2 regions of the Gordonia sp. J1A genome follow, and region 1 is predicted to be linked to the other one. Evidence: riboswitches for the same ligand, from Rfam matches in the RefSeq annotation. Region 1 holds a riboswitch; the other holds the start of a gene.
The links. Region 1 has a riboswitch for thiamine pyrophosphate ahead of thiC (phosphomethylpyrimidine synthase ThiC). Riboswitches for the same ligand answer to the same signal wherever they lie in the genome.
Positions count from the first base shown of each region.

Region 2: another riboswitch for thiamine pyrophosphate. It lies ahead of ACZ5QD_RS16810 (FAD-dependent oxidoreductase); the one in region 1 lies ahead of thiC (phosphomethylpyrimidine synthase ThiC).

Region 1 covers NZ_AP041607.1:2,692,467-2,696,128, reverse strand. The annotation lists gene thiD (bifunctional hydroxymethylpyrimidine kinase/phosphomethylpyrimidine kinase) at 1-308, opposite strand, end outside; gene thiC (phosphomethylpyrimidine synthase ThiC) at 356-2,047, opposite strand; TPP riboswitch at 2,039-2,152, opposite strand; gene ACZ5QD_RS12535 (GNAT family N-acetyltransferase) at 2,279-2,629, shown strand; gene ACZ5QD_RS12530 (exodeoxyribonuclease III) at 2,658-3,440, opposite strand; gene ACZ5QD_RS12525 (barstar family protein) at 3,445-3,662, opposite strand, start outside.
Region 2 covers NZ_AP041607.1:3,613,682-3,617,343, forward strand. The annotation lists gene ACZ5QD_RS16795 (NUDIX hydrolase) at 112-570, shown strand; gene ACZ5QD_RS16800 (hypothetical protein) at 608-970, opposite strand; gene thiE (thiamine phosphate synthase) at 1,229-1,906, opposite strand; TPP riboswitch at 1,950-2,063, shown strand; gene ACZ5QD_RS16810 (FAD-dependent oxidoreductase) at 2,056-3,213, shown strand; gene thiS (sulfur carrier protein ThiS) at 3,204-3,401, shown strand; gene thiG (thiazole synthase) at 3,394-3,662, shown strand, end outside.

The sequences.
Region 1 (3,662 bases):
ACCACCAGCGGCACTCCCGTGTCACCGCCGATGCCGAGCTGCGTCGCGGCCTCGGCGATCGCCGTGATGATCGGATCGGAGGCCAGCATCCCCGTCTTGACCGCACAGACGCCGATGTCGGGAACCACCGAGTGCATCTGCGCCGCGACCACCGCCGGATCGATCTCCTGGATTCCGGTGACCCCGGTGGAGTTCTGCACGGTCACCGCGGTGACCGCGACGCAGGCGTGCAGGCCGAGCATCGCGAAGGTGCGCATATCGGCCTGAATGCCCGCGCCGCCGCCGGAATCGGAGCCGGCCACGGTCATCACCCGGACCGGGGTGACGCCGGGGCCGGCCTGCGGAAGCCGCAGGGTCACGGCGCGGCGGCCTCGGAGATCGGCAGGTACACCTGGTTTCCCGCCGCCGCGAACTCGGCCGATTTGGCCGCCATGTCCTGTGCCAGCCGCGCGTCGATGTCCTCCTGCGTGACGAGCCCGTTCTCCTGTGCATAGGTGCGGACGTCGGCCGAGATCCGCATGGAGCAGAACTTGGGGCCGCACATGGAGCAGAAGTGCGCGGTCTTCGCCGGCTCGGCGGGCATCGTCTCATCGTGGTACTCGCGTGCCGTGTCGGGATCGAGCGCGAGGTTGAACTGATCGGTCCAGCGGAACTCGAAGCGCGCCCTGCTGAGGGCGTCGTCGCGTTCCTGGGCGCGCGGATGCCCCTTGGCGAGGTCGGCCGAGTGTGCCGCGATCTTGTAGGTGATGACGCCGACCTTCACGTCGTCCCGGTTCGGCAGCCCCAGGTGCTCCTTCGGCGTCACGTAGCAGAGCATCGCCGTGCCGGCCTGCGCGATCATCGCAGCGCCGATCGCGGAGGTGATGTGGTCGTAGGCCGGCGCGATGTCGGTGGCGAGCGGGCCGAGCGTGTAGAAGGGGGCCTCCTCACACAGCTCTTCCTCGAGCCGGACGTTCTCGGCGATCTTGTGCATCGGGACGTGCCCGGGGCCCTCGATCATCACCTGTACGCCGTGGCTCTTGGCGATCTTCGTCAGCTCGCCCAGGGTCCGCAGTTCGGCGAACTGCGCCTCGTCGTTCGCATCGGCGATGGACCCGGGGCGCAGGCCGTCGCCGAGCGAGAAGGTGATGTCGTACCGCGCGAAGATCTCGCACAGCTCGTCGAAGTGCGTGTACAGGAACGACTCGGTGTGGTGGGCCAGACACCATGCGGCCATGATGGAGCCGCCGCGCGAGACGATGCCGGTCACCCGCTTGGCGGTCAGCGGGACGTAACGCAGGAGCACGCCGGCGTGCACGGTCATGTAGTCGACGCCCTGTTCGGCCTGTTCGATTACGGTGTCGCGGTAGATCTCCCAGGTCAGGCGCGTGGGATCGCCGTTCACCTTCTCGAGCGCCTGGTAGATCGGCACGGTTCCGACCGGGACGGGGGAGTTGCGCAGGATCCATTCGCGAGTGAGGTGGATGTCCTTGCCGGTCGAGAGATCCATGATGGTGTCGGCGCCCCACCGGGTGGCCCAGACCATCTTCTCCACCTCTTCGGCGATGGACGAGGTGACGGCAGAGTTGCCGATGTTCGCGTTCACCTTCACCGCGAAGGCCTTGCCGATGATCATCGGCTCCGACTCGGGGTGGCGGTGATTGACCGGAATCACCGCGCGTCCGGCGGCCACTTCGCTGCGGACCAGCTCGGCGTCGACGCCCTCGCGCGCGGCGATGTATCTCATCTCCGGCGTCACGATCCCGGCGCGTGCCCAGGCCAGCTGGGTGGCCGCGTCGTGTCCGCCCACGGGCACCGGTGCCGGCCGTTCCCAGGAGTCGCGCGTCTTCGCCAGCCCCTTCTCGAGGTCGATGGTCGCCGACGAGTCGGTGTACGGACCGGAGGTGTCGTAGAGGTCGAGGTGCTCGCCGTTCGTCAGATGCACTCGACGCTGGGGAACGGCCATGCCGTCGACGTCGAGGTAGACCTTGCTGCTGCCCTCGATGGGGCCGCAGGTCACCTCGGCGGTGGCGTCGTCACGTGTGGTTCCAGGCATGGATGTGCCCATGATGATCCTCCCTACGCCGGCATTATCCGGACAGGTTCAGGCGGTCGACGACCGCCTGTCGCCATCTCAGCCCCCGGTTCCGTGGGAGCCCCCGCGTGTGAAGTTGTGCGGTGCCCACCATACTCACGTCGTCCGGTCGCGTCGCATCGTGATGCAGATGTGACAGATGTGACTTGCGTCTCCCCGTCGAACGAACGTAATCTTGTGACGCTGGTCACAGGAGGTCAACGAATGCATCGCAAAGTCCGTCACTCGCATCCGCCGCAGTCGGCGCGCTCGCTGCTGCACCAGATCTCCGAGGTCTCCCACAATCCGGAGCGGGAGCGCTTCGAGTTGCGGGTGGGCGGCGACCTGGTCGGCGTGCTCGGCTATCGCATCGACGACGGTCCCGACGGCGAGGTGGTGACGATCCTCCACACGGTCCTCTACGACGAGTACAGCGGCCACGGGCTGGCCACTCGGCTCACCGGCGGCGCCATGCAGTACATGCGCGACAACCAGCTCAAGGTGCGGCCGCTGTGCACCTTCACCAAGCACTTCCTCGACGCCCATCCCGGCATGGTGGCGATGGCCTCCGCCTGAGGCGGACCGACCGGCGCACCCGCCGGGATCAGCTCAGGTCGAACACGAGGGGGGCGTGATCGCTGGCGCCCTCCGCGGCGCGGGCGTCGCGGTCGATGAAGGCGTCGTGGATACGGTCGTCCAAGGCGGGGGAGCAGAGCGCGAAGTCGATGCGCATGCCCTCGTTGCGGGCGAAGCGCCCGGCCTGGTAGTCCCAGAAGGTGTAGGTCCCCGGACCGGGGGTGAAGGGGGCCGCGCTGTCGACGAATCCGCCTTCGACGAAGCGGCGGAAGGCGGCGCGCTCCTCGTCGGAGGTGTGCGTGCGGGACGCGAAGTACTCGGGGTCCCACACGTCCTCGTCGGTCGGCGCCACATTCCAGTCTCCGGCGAGAGCGACCTGGGCGGCGGGATCGTGCGACAGTTCCAGCGATGTGACATCGGCGAGGGCGCTGAGCCAGTCGAGTTTGTACTGGAAGTGATCGTGTCCCGGCTCGCGCCCGTTGGGGGCGTACAGGCTCCAGACGCGCACGCCACCGCAGGTCGCCGAGATGGCTCGCGCCTCCCGTTCACCGGCGTAGAGCGGCTGCCCGTCGAATCCGATGTGGATGTCGTGCACCCCGATCCGGGACGCGATCGCGACGCCGTTGTATCCGCTCGACCCGTGGAACGCGACGTCGTAGCCGTGGGCCAGAAAACTCATCACCGGGAACTGATCGTCGGTGCACTTGGTCTCCTGCATCGCGAGCACATCGATCGCATGCCGATTCATCCATGCCACGACCTGCTCGGATCGGGCGCGGATCGAGTTCACGTTCCACGTCGCCAGGCGCATGGCGTCAATCCTGCCGCAACCGCATCAGGGGCGCACCGGCACCCTCCCATCGGCCTGCGACGGCGGCCGCGTCGTCGGCGGACGTGAGCAGGACGAGTCCGAAGCGGCGGCCCGATCGGCGCAGCCGCTCCCGCCAGTGCGCGGGGGAGGTGGCGAACCACTCGAAGTCGCCTTCCGGAGCGTCGGCCAGGAGTCGGCCGGCATCGGAGACGACGGTCAGCA
Region 2 (3,662 bases), 920 kb from region 1:
GTGCTGCGCTCAACCCTAGTCGGCGCGGCTGCGAGTAGACGGACAGCCCGGTACGGTGATTCGTCAGAGAAGCCGATCTGAAGTCGGTGGGTCGGTGCAGGAGGTCGCAGGGTGCGCGGTGACGGTGACGGCTGGGTATTCGGTGCGGACGGTGCGCGCTACTGGGGACGCTTCGGGGCGGCGGGTCTGCTGCTGTGCGCGCCGGCCGACTCAGGCGTCGTGGTGCTGCTCCAGCATCGCGCCGTGTGGTCGCATCAGGGCGGCACGTGGGGGCTGCCGGGCGGTGCCCGCGACTCGCACGAGAGCGTGGAACAGGCCGCGGTGCGTGAAGCGCACGAGGAAGCCGGGATCGCTGAGTCGGACGTCGCGGTGATCGAGTCGATCGTCACGCACTCGGCGCCGGAGTGGAGTTACACGACGGTCATCGCCAAGGCCGATTCGCCGGTCGCGACGGTCGGCAACGGGGAGTCCGCCGAACTGCGCTGGGTGCCCGCCGAGTCGGTGGCCGAGCTGCCGCTGCATCCCGGTCTGGCGAAGGCGTGGCCGGGGCTGCTGGCCCGGCTCACCTGAGTCCGGCCCGCCCGAGCTCGGGCCCACCTGAGCGAGCTCACGCCAGCTGATTGGCTCCCGCGATCAGCGCGTTGATGGTGGCCTCGTCGCCGGTGCGGCCCCGGCCGTACGACCAACTCCGGTGCAGATCGCGTTCGCAGAGCAGGTAGGTGACGGTCTCGCCGTCCTCCTGATGCTGGTACAGCGAGACGATCTCGACGCCCGCGCCCAGTGCGTACAGCACCTCGGTCATCGCGCCGATGGCGCCGACCGCGGTGGCGCTGACGTCGTGGCATCGTCGGCCGAGATTGATCCGTGCGCGGCAGGTGACGGTGTCGCCGCGACCCGGCTCGATCGTGATCGCCTCCAACGCGATGTCGCCGGCGGGTGCGTAGGTCTGGTCGAAACTCGAAGTGGTCATGTCGGCCGCCTCCCGTGGAAACCAATTCGGCAGTCGCCGAGAGGAGCGGGACTGCTGCGGACGGTCGTATCCGTTACGGGTACAGGATGTCGGCAGGATCTGAATGGAACGCATCGGGAGCCTTCATTTCGGTCGAAGATTCGATGACCGACGAGCTCAGAGATGTGGAGAGACGACAACCCCGCAGCGGGGGGTCGGTCGAATCAGACCCCGCTGCGGCGGGCTACAAGAAGCTTCCACGTCATGATGGCAAGCAGCTTACTCCGCCGTGCCGGAAAGGCAAGCCGTCCGGAGGTCGCGCGCGGCGGTCGCGGGATCGGCGGCACCGGTGATCGCCCGGACCACCACGATGCGCTCGCCGCCCGCGTCGGTGACCTCTCGAACGCGGGGCAGGTCGATGCCGCCGATCGCGAACCACGCCTTGCTGGGCCGCGCCGCGGCGACCGCGCTGACGAACTCGAGTCCGGTGGCCGCCCGGCCCGGTTTGGTCGGCGTCGTCCAGCACGGGCCGGTGCAGAAGTAGTCCACGTCGGGATCGGCATCGGCGGTGAGCGCCTGCTCCACGGTGTGCGTGGAGCGGCCGATCACCACGTCGGGGCCGACGATGCGCCGGGCGGTGGCGGGCGGCAGATCGTCCTGGCCGACGTGGAGGACGTCGGCGCCGGACGCGACCGCGACGTCGGCCCGGTCGTTGACGGCCAGCAGCGCACCCGCGGCGTGCGTCAGTTCGCGCAGCCGCCGCAGCAGTTCCAGCTCCTGCACGGCGGTGAGCTCGCCGAACTCGCGTTCCCCGGGCGAATTCTTGTCGCGCAGCTGGACGATGTCGACGCCGCCCGCGAGAGCGCTCCGGACGAAGTCGATCAGGTCGCCGCGCTCGCGCCGCGCGTCGGTGCACAGGTACAGGCGGGAGGTGGCGAGACGAGTGCGGGCATCCATGACCGACACCGTAGTCGCCGATGCCGGGCGGTAGACTGTGAGGCGTTATCGACACGGGAGTCCGGAGGTCCGCCGGGCTGAGAGTGCGCTGCGCCGGCGCTGACCGTCACACCTGATCCGGGTCATGCCGGCGAAGGAAGGCTGACGTCATGTCTGGTGAAAGCGCATCCGGCGAAGAGTTCGCCTCCCCGAGGGGACATAGCACCGAGCGGCTCGGTGAACTGTCGGTGATCGGGGGCGGCGTCGTCGGCCTCACGTGCGCCCTGTCCGCCGCCGACCGCGGATGGCGGGTGCGCGTCTTCGACGCCGGACCGCAGGAGCGGGCCGCGCACGTCGCGGGCGGCATGCTCGGCTGCTTCGCAGAAGGACATCCCGGCGAGGACCGGCTGCTGGCGATCTCGCGGGACTCGGTGGCGCGATGGCCCGCCCTGCTCGAACGACTCGGCGATCCGACCGTGCGGACGGCCGCCGACAGCTTGCTGATCGGTGCCGCGCCGGCCGACCTGGAGCACCTGCGGACACAGGTGCGGTTCGGGCTGTCCACGTCGCCCGGCGACGCCGACCGGCTGCCCGCGATGACACCGGCCGAGCTGCGTGCAGTCGAACCCGCGCTGGTGCGCGGCGTGGCCGGAGGGTTTCACGCGGTCGGTGAGGGGTCGCTCGACAACCGGCGGCTGATCGCCGCGCTGCAACGCGCGCTCGAGAGCCGCGGAGTGATCTGGGAGCGCGGGTGGGTGACCGATCTGTCGACGATCCCCGGGGATCAGGTGCTGGTCGCGGCCGGCCTCGGTTCCCGCAGGCTGCTGCCGAGCGTGGAACTCCGCGGTGAGAAGGGCGAGATCCTTCGACTGCGCCGCACACGTTGGTCGGTGCCGCCGCCGACGCATGTGATCCGGGCCCGCTGGCATGGGCGCGCCCTCTACCTGGTGCCGAGGGACGACGGGGTGGTCGTGGGCGCCACGCAGTACGAGGCCTACGACGACGGTGATCGGATGCCGCTGGCGGGCGGGGTGGGCGATCTGCTCGCCGACGCCGCCGAGCTGATGCCGGGACTGCGCACCTACGAACTCGCCGAGGCGGGCGCGGGGATCCGCCCGTCGTCGCCGGACGGTGTGCCCGTGGTGCGGCGGGTGGACGAGCGGATTCTCGTCGCCGCCGGGCACGGCCGCAACGGCATCGCGCTCGCCCCGTGGACCGCGGCGCGCGTGGGCGCCCTCCTCCGACCGCCGGATCGGCGGGGACCGGACTCGCGGGTGGATCCGATCGCAACTGACAGCACCGACAACAGGGAGCCGACATGGAACTGACCGTCAACGGCGACACCGTCACCTTCGATGACGCGCCGACCGTCACCGGGCTGCTGGCCCACCTCGACCTGCCCGACTGCGGAGTCGCGGTGGCCGTGGACGGGGTGGTGCGTCCCAAAGCCGAGTGGGACCGACCGCTCGGTGCGTATGCCGAGATCGACATCCTGACGGCGGTGCAGGGTGGTTGACACAGCACAGGCACCGGTCGGGGAGGTGCCGCCGCTGTCCGTGGCCGGCCGCGAGTTCGGTTCGCGGCTCATCACGGGAACCGGCGGCGCGCCGAATCTCGCTGTGCTCGAACGCGCATTGATCGCCTCCGGAACCGAGCTGACGACGGTGGCGATGCGCCGCATCAGTCCGGAGTCCGGGACCGGTGTGCTCGACCTGCTGCGTCGCCTCGGAATCGCGGTCCTGCCGAACACGGCGGGCTGTCACACCACGGCCGAGGC